Regions from separate parts of the Micromonospora sp. WMMB235 genome, predicted to be linked through region 3. Evidence: riboswitches for the same ligand, from Rfam matches in the RefSeq annotation. Region 3 holds a riboswitch; each other region holds the start of a gene.
The links. Region 3 has a riboswitch for cobalamin ahead of BFV98_RS30885 (ferredoxin). Riboswitches for the same ligand answer to the same signal wherever they lie in the genome.
Positions count from the first base shown of each region.

Region 1: linked by a shared signal. The riboswitch ahead of BFV98_RS07045 (acyl-CoA thioesterase) and the one ahead of BFV98_RS30885 (ferredoxin) in region 3 are both predicted to bind cobalamin.
Region 2: linked by a shared signal. The riboswitch ahead of BFV98_RS00560 (peptidase) and the one ahead of BFV98_RS30885 (ferredoxin) in region 3 are both predicted to bind cobalamin.

Region 1 is NZ_MDRX01000001.1:1,617,121-1,621,680, forward strand. It holds gene BFV98_RS07030 (sensor histidine kinase KdpD) at 1-874, opposite strand, end outside; gene BFV98_RS07035 (response regulator transcription factor) at 883-1,581, opposite strand; gene BFV98_RS07040 (DM13 domain-containing protein) at 1,683-2,249, shown strand; cobalamin riboswitch at 2,280-2,487, shown strand; gene BFV98_RS07045 (acyl-CoA thioesterase) at 2,618-3,130, shown strand; gene BFV98_RS07050 (LysE family translocator) at 3,134-3,757, shown strand; gene BFV98_RS07055 (PrsW family glutamic-type intramembrane protease) at 3,849-4,560, opposite strand, start outside.
Region 2 is NZ_MDRX01000001.1:120,739-125,298, forward strand. It holds gene BFV98_RS00550 (beta-1,3-glucanase family protein) at 1-1,395, shown strand, start outside; gene BFV98_RS00555 (alkaline phosphatase PhoX) at 1,571-2,731, shown strand; cobalamin riboswitch at 2,861-2,997, shown strand; gene BFV98_RS00560 (peptidase) at 3,096-4,139, shown strand; gene BFV98_RS00565 (hypothetical protein) at 4,175-4,560, shown strand, end outside.
Region 3 is NZ_MDRX01000001.1:6,932,646-6,937,205, forward strand. It holds gene BFV98_RS30875 (precorrin-8X methylmutase) at 1-518, opposite strand, end outside; gene BFV98_RS30880 (sulfite reductase subunit beta) at 515-1,393, opposite strand; cobalamin riboswitch at 1,439-1,620, shown strand; gene BFV98_RS30885 (ferredoxin) at 1,710-2,354, shown strand; gene cobN (cobaltochelatase subunit CobN) at 2,351-4,560, shown strand, end outside.

The DNA of each region.
Region 1 (4,560 bases), 5.3 Mb from region 3:
CCGGTGCGGGAGTACGGGCCCGGGTGCCCCGGAACGCCACGTCGAACACCCGGGGCAGGTCCGCCTCCGGAATGCCGCCGCAGGTGTCGGAGACGGCGAGCCACGCGTCGGCGTCGTCCCGCCCGGCGTCGATGCGGACAGTGCCGTCCGGTGGCGTGTACCGCACCGAGTTGACCAGCAGGTTCGTCACGACGCGGGCGAGTTCGGCCTCGGCGGCCCGGACGGTCGGCCAGCCGGTCTCCGGGGCGAGCACCCGGACCCGCCGGTCGGCGGCCAGCGGCGCGGTGGCGGCGATCGCGTCGGAGACCACGTCGCCGAGCGGCACCGGGGACAGCGCGGGCCGCAACGCTCCGGCGGTGATCCGGGACAGCTCGAACAGATCGTCGACCAGGCGCGTCATCCGGTCCGTCTCGACCCGGATCCGGCGGTGGTACTCGGCCACCGCCGCCGGCTCGTCGACCACCCGGTCCTCCAGCGCCTCCGCCATCGCCCGCAGCCCGGCCAGCGGCGTACGCAGGTCGTGGGAGACCCACGCGACCAGCTCGCGGCGGCCCGCCTCCAGCTGCCGTTCCCGCTGCCGGGCCTGGTCGGCCCAGACCGCCGCCTGGGCGAGGCGGCGGGCGAACGCCACCCCGACGGCCAGGCTGAGCGCCGCGGACGCGGCGACCGTGACGAGGACGACCTGGAGGTCGTGCGCGGACAGGAACATGGCCTGGGCAACGGCCGTGACGCCGGCCGTCACCGAGGCGATGGTGACCGCGAGCAGCACCGCGATGTGCGCGAGGATCGACCGGTGGCGCACCAGCCGCAGCGCGCCGACGCCGAGCGCGCCGACCGCAGCGCCTGCGAGCAGGGCGTAGAGCCCGATGACCATCAGCTCGTTCACCGGGACGCCTCCGACGGCTCGTACCGGTAACCGACGCCCCACACGGTGACGATGCGGCGCGGCTGCGCCGGGTGGTCCTCGATCTTCTCCCGCAGCCGCCGGACGTGGACGGTGACTGTGGACTGGTCGCCGAACCGCCAGCCCCACACGCGGTCCAGCAGCTCGGCCCGCGACCAGGCGCGTCCCGGGTTCGCGAGCAGGAACGCGAGCAGGTCGAACTCCCGTACGGTCAGCGACAGCGGCTGCCCGCCGCGCTCGGCGACGCGCCGGTCGGTGTCCGCGGTGAGGTCGCCGTCGCGCAGCACCCCTGTCGGTCCCCGGTCCTGCGGGGCCGCGCGCCGCAGCACCGACCGGATGCGCAGCACGAGTTCACGGGGCGAGAACGGCTTGGTTACGTAGTCGTCCGCGCCGACCTCCAGCCCGGCGACCCGGTCGGCCTCGTCCCCGAGCGCGGTGAGCATGACGACGGGCAGGCCGGGCAGCCGGCGACGCAGCCGCCGGCACACCTCGATGCCGTCGAGACCCGGCATCATCAGGTCGAGGACCACCAGGTCGGGTGGCTCCTCCTCGGCCGCGGCGAGCGCGTCCGGCCCGTCGAAGGACAACCGGACCCGGCAGCCGTCCTGTTCGAGGTAGCGCCGGACGACGTCGCTCACCGTCCGGTCGTCGTCGACGACGAGCACGTAGCGCCCCATGGGCCAGACGCTACCCATCGGCGTCCCGGTGCGGCGGCCCGCGGTCGACCCGTAAGCGGACGGAAAGATCTTTCCGCCGGCTACGCGCCTACCTTCGGAGCATGGGCAGAAGACGTGTGGTGTCGTCGGTGCTGGCCGTCGTGGCCGTCACCGGTCTCGGGGTGAGCCTGTACCTGTTCCAGCCGTGGCGGCTGGTGACCGACCGCGAGGTACGCGAGACGCTGCCCACTGTGGCGGAGCCCTCACCGGCGCCGGCCGGCACGACCAGCCCGTCACCGACCGGCGCGGCCCCCGCCGACGTGGTGCTCGCCGCCGGTGACTTCGTCACCCACGAGCACGACACGTCCGGCCGGGCGCAGCTCGTCCGTCTCGCCGACGGCCGCCGTCAGCTGCTCCTGCGCGGACTGGACACCTCCGACGGACCCGATCTGCGGGTGTGGCTCACCGACCGGAAGGTGCTGCCCGGCCGGGCCGGCTGGCAGGTGTTCGACGACGGCCGCTGGGTCGAGCTGGGCCGACTCAAGGGCAACATCGGCGACCAGGCGTACGACATCCCGGCGTCGGTGGACCTGGACGGTCTGCGCAGCGTGTCGATCTGGTGCAAGCGGTTCGCGGTGTCGTTCGGCGCGGCGCCGCTTGCCGCTGTGACGGGATCGGCGCCGGCCTGACGCCTGTGCCGCCGGCCTCGGACGCTGGTCTACGCTGCGGGAAGCGCTGGTTCACCCGGTCGGCGACGGCCGGGTGTCGTAAGAGGGAACCCGGTGGGAATCCGGGACTGCCCCGCAGCGGTGAGTGGGAACGACAGCCGTCAACAGCACTGGGCCACGGCCTGGGAAGCGACGGCCAGTAGGCGACCTCGTGTCACGCCCGCGAGTCCGAAGACCTGCCCGCGTCGCGCGTACCACCGGTGCGCGCCGCCGTCGACCTCGCGGGTGGGTCGGGCGGGTGACACGTCGTGCGCAGGGCCGTCGGCGTGTCCTCGACGTGCACACCCCGGCCGGTCGGCGGTCCGCTTCTGCGAGGACGGAACCGCACAGTGCCCGACACCATCACGCTCACCGGCCGACCACCGTCGGCCTCGCACCTGACCCTGTCGCAGATCATGGACCAGCACCACACCAACCTGATGGGCACGGTCCACGGCGGGCGGATCCTCAACCTGATCGACTCGGTCGCCGGTGTGGTCGCCGCCCGCCACTCCGACGGCCCGGCCGTCACCGCCGCCATCGACGAGACCGCGTTCCTGCGGGCGGTACGCGTCGGGGACGTGGTCCACGTGGACGCCCGGATCACCTGGGCCGGCCGCAGCTCGATGGAGGTGGCGGTGAAGGTCAGCGCGGACCGGTGGGACCGCGCGGTGCCGCCGGTGGACGTGGCGACCGCGCACCTGGTGATGGTAGCGGTGGACGACGACGGGCAGCCCCGGCCGGTGCCGCCGCTGCACGCCGAGACCGACGGCGACCGGCGGCGCTACCGGGAGGCGCAGATCCGGCGCGAACACCGGCTGGCGCTGCGCCGGGCGCTGCTCGACGGCGCCGGGGAGGGCTGACCGGTGCTCGGACTGTCGGCGGCCACGCTCGCGGGTTACCTCGCCGCCATCGTGGTGCTCATGCTCACCCCGGGGCCGGACATGATGTTCGTGCTCGCCAACGCCACCCGGTACGGCCCACGGGCGGGCGCGGTGGCCGCGCTCGGGGTCGCCGCCGGGGAGGCGGTGCACGTCGCCGCCGTGGTGGCCGGGCTCGCCACGCTGATCGCCGCGTCCCCGGTGCTGTTCACCGCGATCCGGTGGGCCGGTGCGGCGTACCTCATCGTGCTGGGCCTGCGGGCGCTGCGCGGCACGGGCCGGCCCGGCGCACCGGCGGACCGGCCGGACGGCGGCGCCGGGCGGGCGTTCCGGCGCGGGCTGCTGACGAACCTGCTCAACCCGAAGATGATCCTGTTCAGTGTGGCGTTCCTGCCGCAGTTCGTCCGGCCCGAGGCGGGCCCGGTGGCGGCGCAGCTGGTGCTGCTCGGGGCGCTGTTCGTCGCGGTGCAGCTAGCCGTGGACCTGGCGCTCGGGGTGGGTGCCGGGCGGTTCGCCAGCCGGTGGGGCGACAGCCGCTGGTCACGGCGCGTCGACCGGCTCTGCGCTGTCGCCTTCGTCGCGCTCGGCGTCCGGCTGGCCGCCGGCTGAGACGCACCGGGGCGCGGTGCGGGCGTCGGCTGGTCGGGGGTCGGCAATGCCCCGGCCGGTTGATCGACTCCATCACGCCGAGGTGGCGGCATCAGAAGCGCTCCGACCCCGCCACCTCGGCGAACTGGCGATGACCATGAGGCCGGTCCCGGTTCGGCTCCGCCGGCGTCCCGGACGCGGGCGGCCGCTCGCGGTCCAGGTGCAGGCGCAGCAGCACCCAGCCCAGCGACACGGCGCCGATGAACACGTACGCGGGCTGGGTGCCGAACGTGTCCCAGCAGGTGTGCAGCGTGACGGCGGCGGCGAAGGTGAGCAGGAACGCCGCCAGCTTCCGGCCGCCGGGCGCGGCGGCGAACGTGAACAGCGCGGCGGCGGTCAGCCCGGTCCAGGCCAGGTGCGCGGCGGGCGCGGTGAGACCGCGTACCAGCAGCGTCCGCTCGACCGCGCCGAGGTTGCCCTCCGACCCGACGAACGCGGCGAACGCGTAGCCCATGGTCTCCAGCGCGGCGAACCCGGCGCCGGAGGCCACGCCGATCACCAGGCCCTGCGCCGGGGACGGGTGCCGCCGCCACAGCAGCAGGATGCCGGCCGGCACGATCAGTTTGGCGGTCTCCTCGGCCAGGCCGACGAGCGCCATCGGCAGGACGCCGAGGCGGTGCAGGGTGCCGTACTCCAGCCAGCCGGCGGCGACCACGCCGACCACGCCGCCGAGGAGCGCGGCGACGCCGACGACGGAGCCGGGGACCGGGCGGCGGGCCGGCCGTCCCTGGGCGAAGGCCAGGAACGTGGCGGGCGCGACGCAC
Region 2 (4,560 bases), 6.8 Mb from region 3:
ACCTCCGGCGGCGGATTCGTACCGTGGACCGGCGGGCAGCTCCCGCCGTCACCCGCGCCGGACGTCTCCATACCGGGCCCCGGCAACGGCGGCAGCACCACGATCCAGTTCCCCCGCGGCTTCTCCGGCCGGGCCTACTTCTCCCTCGGGCAGAAGCTCAAGTTCTTCCTCACCCCGGACGGACTGGTGCAGCCCGCGCCCTGGGCGGCCGGTGACGCGAACCGCGACATCCTCTTCGACTGGAGCGAGTTCACCTACAACGACTCCGGGCTGTGGCTCAACAGCTCCCAGGTCGACATGTTCGCGATCCCGCACGCGGTCACCGTGACCGGCGCCAACGGCGTCACCAAGCGCACCGGCGACGTGGTGGCCAACGGACGCAACGCGGTGATCGACGGGATCCGGGCGCAGCCGGGCTGGGCCGGCACCGTCCACACCCGCTCCGACGGGACCGTGCTGCGCGTCCTGGCTCCGGGCAAGGCGGCCGGGGCCGGCCTGCTCAGCACCACCTACCTGGACTCGTACATCGCGTCCGCGTGGAACGCGTACACCACGAAGACCCTGACCGTGGCGCCCTTCGCCGACCAGCCGGCCATCCGGTACTACGGCCGCACCTCGGGCAACACCATGACCTTCACCAACGGCAGCGGCCAGGTGGTCGCCTCCTTCAACCGGCCCTCCTCGGCCAGCGTCTGGGGCTGCGACGGCGACCTGCCCGCGCCGAACGACCAGGTGGTCGGCCCGATCTCGCGTACGCTCTGCGCCGCCCTCAACCGAGGCACGCTCGGCACCGTCGACACCCAGCCCAGCACGAACGCCGCCGACTTCTACCGCAGCAACCCCACCAACCAGTACGCACGCCTGATCCACGCCAACATGACCGACGGCCGGGCGTACGCGTTCGCCTTCGACGACGTCGGTGGATTCGAGTCGCTGGTGCACGACGGCGATCCCCGTTCGGCCGGACTGATCCTCAGCCCGTTCACCGGCGGTGGCGGCGGCACCCCGACCACCGGGGTGCCAGTGGTCAGCAACTGGAACAACAAGTGCATCGACGTGCCGAGCTCCAACTTCGTCGACCGCGCGCCGTTGCAGATGTGGAACTGCAACAACACCAACGCGCAGAAGTGGACGTTCAGCGGCACGGCGCTCAAGAGCCAGAACAACAAATGCATGGACGTCGACGCCGGGTCCACCGCGAACGGGGCGGCGGTGCAGCTCTACACCTGCAACGGCACCGGCGCCCAGCAGTTCACCCTGAACGCGGCCGGAGACCTGGTCAACCTCCAGGCCGGCAAGTGCGTCGACATCAAGGACTGGAACGGCAACGACGGCGCGAGGCTCCAGCTCTGGGACTGCGGGGGCACGGCCAACCAGAAGTGGCGCAAGGGCTGACCAGCCATGCGAACGGTGGCGGGGGCCGACCGCGAGTCGCTCCCGTCACCGGCACGCGACGGACGAGACGGCCGACACGACGCCGCGCACCGAGGCGTCCATCGACGTTCATCCAACAGATCGATGTGCGTAAGCTCCGCCCGGTCAGATCTGGGGAACCTACCGAGGAGGTTCCATGGATCGTCGAGCAATGCTGCGGGCCACTGTCGTCGGTGCGGGCGCTGTCGCGCTGCCGTTCACCGCGTGGTCGGCGGCGTACGGAGCCCCGGCGCAGAACGCGGCGGGCCCCTACGGCGGGCTCCAGCCCGCCGACGCCAACGGCATCCAGTTGCCGGCCGGCTTCACCAGCTCGATCGTCGCACGATCCCGTCGGACGGTGCCGGGGACGTCGTACACCTGGCACGACGCTCCGGACGGTGGCGCCGTGTTCCCGAACGGCACCGGCTGGATCTACGTGTCGAACTCCGAGGTGTCAGCCGGTGCGGGCGGCGGTGCCTCACGCCTCGTCTTCGACTCCAGCGGCACCGTGGTCGGGGCGTCGCGGATCCTCTCCGGAACCAACAACAACTGCGCCGGGGGCAAGACACCGTGGAACACCTGGCTCTCCTGCGAGGAGGTGTCCCTGGGCCGGGTCTTCGAGACGTACCCCCTCGGCGGGACCGCCGTGGCGCGTCCCGCGCTGGGCCGGTTCAAGCACGAGGCGGCCGCGGCCGACCCGGTCCGCCGGGTCGTCTACCTGACCGAGGACGAGACCGACGGCAAGTTCTACCGGTTCGTGCCGACCACCTGGGGCGACCTCTCCGCCGGAACCCTCCAGGTCTTCCGCGCCGGTACGGCGACCTCCGGCACGTTCACCTGGGCCACGGTGCCCGACCCGGACGGCTCGCCCACCCCGACCCGGCAGCAGGTGTCCGGCGCGAAGACGTTCAACGGCGGCGAGGGCTGTCACTACGCGGATGACACCGTCTGGTTCACCACGAAGGGCGACAACCGCGTGTGGCAGGTCAACCTGGCCGCCGGCACGTACGAGCTCGCCTACGACGACAACCTGGTCAGTCCGGGCACCCCTCCGCTGACCGGGGTCGACAACATCACCGGGTCCACTGCCGGTGACCTGTACGTCGCCGAGGACGGCGGGAACATGGAGATCTGCATGATCACGCCCGACGACAAGATCTCGGTCTTCCTGCGGATCACCGGACAGAGCGGTTCGGAGATCACCGGGCCGGCCTTCACCCCGGCGGGGGACCGGCTGTACTTCTCGTCGCAACGCGGCACGACCGGCTCGTCCTCCGGCGGGATCACCTACTGCGTCACCGGGCCGTTCCGCCGATGACCGGCTTCCGGCCCCGCTGACAGTGACCACGAGGTGGAGGACGCCCGGTCTTCACCGGGCGTCCTGCCGGCCGTCACGGCACGTGTCCGGTTCCTGGCGCATTGACATCGGCGCTCCGGCCACAGCAGACTGTCGCGACAACTGAACCACCGCGTGTACGTGCGGGGGAAGACCGGTCGAAATCCGGCGCTGGCCCGCAACGGTAGGCCGCCCAGAGAGATCTGCGGCGGCGAGCCCGAATACCCGTCGTACGCGTGCATCCGCTCCCCACCCGTCGTGGCCCACGGGTCGGAGTCCCGGTCGACGCGGCGTTGCCGCGGTCGTCCGGGCTTTCGACGACCGCCGGGCCGGAAAGGCGCTTCCGATGGTCGTCCGCCGAAGCCGGCACCGCCTGCTCGCGCTCCTCTGCGGCGTACTCGCCGCTCTCACCCTCACCACACCCGCCGTCGCCGCCCCCGAGCGCGCCGCCCTCACCCGCCCGGAGGCCGCCGGCGGCTGGCTCGCCCGGCAACTCGTCGACGGCGAACGCTTCGAGGCGGTCTTCGACGGTGTCGCGTACCCCGACCAGGGGCTGACCCTCGACGCCGTGTTCGCCTTCGCCGCCACCGGCGTCGCCGACGACCACGGCGCCGACGCGCTGGCCTGGGTCACCCGGCCGGACATCCGCGACGGCTACCTCGGCGACGGCGTCTCCGAGGCGTACGCGGGTGCGACCGCCAAGCTCGCCCTCGCCGTGCAGGTGCGCGGCGGCGACCCGGCCGACGTCGGCGGGGTGGACCTGATCGCCCGGCTGCGCTCGCTCCAGACGCCGGCCGGCAGGTTCAGCGACCGGTCCGCGTACGGCGACTACAGCAACGCGTTCAGCCAATCCTTCGCGCTGCTGGCGCTGGACCGTACGGCGGCCGGGGCGCCACCGGCGGCGGCTGCCTGGCTGGCCGGCACCCGGTGCCCGGACGGCGGCTACCCGCTGCTGCCCGCGCAACCGGTCTGCACGTCCGACGTGGACGCCACCGCGCTCGCGGCACAGGCGCTGCGCGCCGCGGACCGTCCGGCCGACGCCGCCGCCGGGCTGCGCTGGCTGGTGTCCGTTCAGCGTGCCGACGGCGGCTTCGCCAACGCGGGCGGCACGCCGAACGCCAACAGCACCGGCCTCGCCGCGCAGGCCCTGCGCGACGGCCACCGGCTGCCGGCCTGGGCGCGGGCCCGGGCATTCCTCGCCGGACTTCAGGTCGGCTGCGCCGGGGCGCCGGCCGACCGGGGCGCTGTCGACTTCGACGGCGGCGGCTTCGACCCGGCCACCGCACCCCGGGCGACCGCCCAGGCCGTCCTCGGTCTCACCGGGATCGGGTACGCCCGTCTGTCCGCCGTCGGCGCCGACCCCGGCGCACCGGCGCTCGCCTGCCCGTGAACCGCTTCGCCGCTCGCCCGATCACAGGAGGATCCGTGTTCCGTCATCGTTCCACAGTCCGCACCTGGCTGGCCGGTCTCCTGGCCGCCGTCGTGGCCGGCGTCGCGCTGACCGCAGTCGAACCCGCGCCCCGGGCGGCGCACGCCGCCGCCTGCGCGGGCACCTCGGGAGTCACGGTGGTCGTCGACTTCGCCACGCTCGGCGGCGGCGTCCAGGTCGCCTGTGCGCCGGGCGATCCGGCCACCGGCCTGGCCGCGCTTCAGGCCGCCGGCTTCACAGTCACCGGCACCGCCCGCTGGGGCCTGGCCTTCGTCTGCCGGATCAACGGCAAGCCCACCGCCGCGACCGAGCCGTGCGTCAACACCCCGCCGGCCACGGCGTACTGGTCGTACTGGCATGCGTCCAGCGGCGGCTCCTGGTC
Region 3 (4,560 bases):
ATGAATCCCACCGGCGTACCGATGATCGCAGCTGGTCGTGGCGCGCCGTCGCGCAGCATATCCAGCAGGTGGAACAGGGCCGTGGGGGCGTTGCCGAAGGCGACGACCGCGCCGGCGAGGTGGTCGGTCCACAGCGACACCGCCGCCGCCGACCGGGTCGTTGCCCACCGGTGGGCAAGCGCCGGGACCTCGGGTTCGTGCAGAAAGCAGCGGACCTCGTTGTCACGGGGCAGGCGGGCGCGGGTAACGCCGGCGGCGACCATGTGCGCGTCGGTCAGGATCGGCGCCCCCGCCTCCAGCGCCCCGCGGGCGGCGGCCACCAGGCCGGGGTGGATCACCAGGTTGCGGGTGAGGTCGGTCTGGCCGCATGCGTGGATCATCCGCACCGCGACCTTCTCGGCGTCGGCCGGCACACCCGAAAGATCGGCCTCGGCACGGATGGTGGCGAACGAGGCGTCGTAGATCGCCGCGCCGTCGGTGACGTAGTCGTAGCGGCGTGCCGGTGTGGTGAGACTCATGCGTTCTCCAGATCGGGGACGAGCAGGGTGCGGTACGGGGTGACGACGATCTCGCCGGCGCCGAGCGCGCGGATCTCCTCCAGCAGGGGAGCGTCCACTCGGCCGCCGGAAGCCGCGAGGTGCGCGGTGACGCGGCCGTCATCCTGAACGATCCTGCCCAGCGCGGGTGGAGGTGTGCTCACCCGGGTCCGCTCGGCACGGTCGAGTACGGTGCCCAGCAGCGCGGCGCCGGCGCCGGGCAGCTCGTCGACGTGCCAGGGTGAGTCCGGCCGGTCACCCGCGAGCCCGGCGAAGCGTACGGCGAGCCCGGTCAGCGCCGCGGCGGCCTCGTCCAGCCGGATGACTGGCCCCCACGCCGAGGTTCCGGCGCGTAGCTGCGCGGTGTCCGAGTCGAGCGCCACCAACCCCAGGTCCAAGTCACGGCTGACCAGATCACCGCGGCCGTCGTCAAGCACGAACAGGAACCGTCCGGTCAGCGCGGTGAGCCGGGGCTCGGCGCGCAGCCGTGCGTCGAGTCCGGCGACGACCGGGTGTAGATCGGCCCGGCCGCCACTGCGTCCGGTCAGCGGTGAGGCGAGGATGTTGCGGACCAGCTCGTGCGACGTGGACGGTACGAGCCCGGTCGCGATGACGTCGGCGACGACGGTCTCGGGCAGCCGCCCACCGTCGTGCTCGAGACCGCGCACCTGCAGGTTGGCGCGGCTGGTCAGGTGGACCGCGCCGTCGCCGTGCGCACGGGCCACCTCCACGAGTGCGCACAGCGCCGCAGTCGGCACGATCCCGCCGGGGACGCGCACCCGCACGAGCGCGCCGTCGTCGGCGATCCATGGGCGCAGCAGGCCGGGACACAGGTCGCGGCGGGTCCTCTCGGTCACGGCGACATGGTGCCAGAGCCCGTCCCCGGCGACACCGGCTGTCGGTGCTACCGTCGTGATGCCAGTCAAACTCAGCCATGAGCCAGGGAACCCGGTGCGAATCCGGGACTGACGCGCAGCGGTGAGGGTGACGGGCGGGGCACGACGCCACTGGACCCACGGTCTGGGAAGGCGCCCCGTCCGGTTGATCCCGAGTCCGAAGACCTGCTGGCCGCAGATCCGTCTGCGACACGTGCCCATCCAGGCCTCGCGCACAGGCCCCGGACGAAAGAAGACCCCGTGTCCCGATCGCACCGGATCACCGGCTCCTGACCCCGTGAGCGTCCTCGTTCACGTCGCGACCGCACTGACGGACGCCGCGTCGCCGGTGCTACGCGGGCAGGCCGAGGCAGCCGGCGCCCGACTGGCCTTCCTGCAAGCCGGCGAGCCCACGCTGACCCATGTGCTCGACCTGCTGCACGCCGAGGGCGTTCGGGAGGTTCGCCTGGAACCGGTGAGCACCGACGACCTGACTTTCGCCCGTTCGTGGGTGGGACGCGTGGCCGGCCACTGGCACCGTCAGCAGATCGACCCGCCGGTCATCCGGTTCGGCGAGCGCGCGATCACCGGGCACGAGGCGCCACTCACCTCACCGGCCTGGGAGACCACGCCGCCGTACCGCCATCATCTACTGCTGTGCCGCGGCCCGCGCTGCAGTGCCCGCGGCGCGGACGAGACCTATCGCGCGATCGTGGGCGCGCTCGTCGAGCAGCAGCTCACCGACGCCGACGTCCTCATGGCCCAGACCGGCTGCCTGTTCCCGTGCAACCACGGACCAGTCGCCGTCGTGCACCCCGACGGCACCTGGTACGGGCCGGTGCGACCCGGCGACGCGGCACGCCTCGTCGGCGAGCACCTACGCGCCGGCCGTCCGGTCGGCGACCTGCGCCTCGGCTCCCGTGTCACCGAAGGAGAAACATGACACGCATCGCCCTGCTGTCCACCTCGGACACCGACCTGCTCTCGGCGCGGGCCAGCAACGCGGACTGGTCCTGGGCCAACCCTGCCCGGCTCACCGGCGAGCGCCGCGACACCCTGACCAGCGAGGCCGACCTGGTCATTCTGCGGGTGCTCGGCTCGCCCGAGGACGTACGCGACCTCGCCGCGCTGATCCGCGGCACCGGCCGTCCCCTGGTCGTGCTCGGTGGGGAACGGACGCCGAACGCCGCGTTGATGGGGCTGTCGACCGTCCCGATCGGTGTCTGCGCCGAGGCGCACCGCTACCTCGCCGAGGGCGGCGCGGAGAACCTGCGCCAACTGCACGCCTTCCTGTCCGACACCGTGCTGCTGACCGGCGAAGGCTTCGAACCGCCGGCCGTGCTGCCCGAGTGGGGAGTCAGCCGGCAGCCGGCCCCGGACGCCCGGCCCCGCGTCGGAGTCCTGTACTACCGGGCCCACGAGGTGAGCGGCAACAACGCGTTCGCCCACGAACTCGCCGATGCCATCGACACCACCGGCGTGGCCGCCGGCGTACCGATCTACGTCTCGTCACTGCGGGCGGCGCCCGAGGAGTTGTACGCCGAACTCGCCACCCTGGACGCGATCGTCGTCACGGTCCTGGCCGCCGGCGGCGCCCGGCCCGCCACCGCGAGCGCCGGCGGCGACGACGAGTCCTGGGACGTCGAACGGCTGCGCGCCCTCGACATCCCCGTGCTGCAGGCTCTGGCGCTCACGTCCGGCAGAGCCGAGTGGGAGGCGTCCGACGAAGGCGTCACCCCGCTCGACTCCGCGACCCAGATCGCCATCCCCGAGTTCGACGGCCGCCTCATCACCGTCCCGTTCTCATTCAAGGAGGTCGACGCCGACGGCCTGCCCCGCTACGTGACCGACCCTGAGCGATGCACCCGCGTCGCGGGCATCGCCGTCAACCACGCCCGACTGCGGTATGTCCCGCCCGCCGAGCGCAAGGTGGCCCTCGTCCTGTCGGCCTACCCGACCAAGCACAGCCGCATCGGCAACGCCGTCGGCCTCGATACGCCCGTGTCGGCGATCCGATTGCTGCGCGCGATGCGAGATGCCGGCTACGACCTCGGCGCACCCGGCGCAATTCCCGGGCTCGACCCGCTGCTCCCGGTCGAGGGAGAGGATGCCGACACGACGGCCGGCAACGCGCTCATCCACGCTTTGATCGCCGCCGGTGGGCAGGACGAGGAGTGGCTCACGCAGGCTCAGCTCAGCGAGTCGCACGTGCGTATCAGCCGGGACGACTACCGGCGCTGGACTGCCGGATTGCCCGCCGCGCTGCGCGACGCCATGGCCGAGACCTGGGGCGAGGCTCCCGGCTCGCTTTTCGTCGACGACGACGGCGACATCGTGCTGGCCACCCTGCGCGCCGGTAACGTCGTCATCCTCATCCAGCCCCCGCGTGGCTTCGGCGAGAACCCGGTCGCGATCTACCACGACCCGGCCATGCCTCCGTCGCACCACTACCTGGCCGCGTACCGCTGGCTCGAACACGGCTTCGGCGCCGACGCGGTGGTGCACCTCGGCAAACACGGCTCGATGGAGTGGCTGCCGGGGAAGAACGCCGCGCTCTCAGCCGCCTGCGCCACGGACGCGGCAATCGGCAGCATGCCGTTGATCTATCCGTTCCTGGTCAACGATCCTGGCGAGGGTGCCCAAGCCAAGCGCCGCGCGCACGCCACCATCGTCGACCACCTGGTGCCGCCGATGGCACGCGCCGAAAGCTACGGCGACATCGCCAAGCTGGAGCAACTGCTCGACGAGCACGCCAACATCGCCGTGATGGACCCGGCAAAGCTGCCCGCGGTCCGCCAGCAGATCTGGACGCTGATGCAGTCCGCACAAATGCATCGCGACCTCGGCCTGGACGAACGGCCCGGCGACGAGGAGTTCGACGACTTCCTGCTGCACGTCGACGGCTGGCTGTGCGAGATCAAGGACGTACAGATCCGCGACGGATTGCACGTGCTCGGCCAGGCGCCGACCGGACAGGCACGCGTCAACCTGGTGCTCGCCGTGCTCCGCGCGACACAGGTCTGGGGCGGACAGAACCGGGCACTGCCCGGCCTGCGCGCCGCGCTGGGTCTTGCCGAGGACGCCCCGGCGGCCGACGTCGACGCCGTGGAAGCGCAGGCCCGTGCCCTGATCGAGGCGATGGAGAAGGC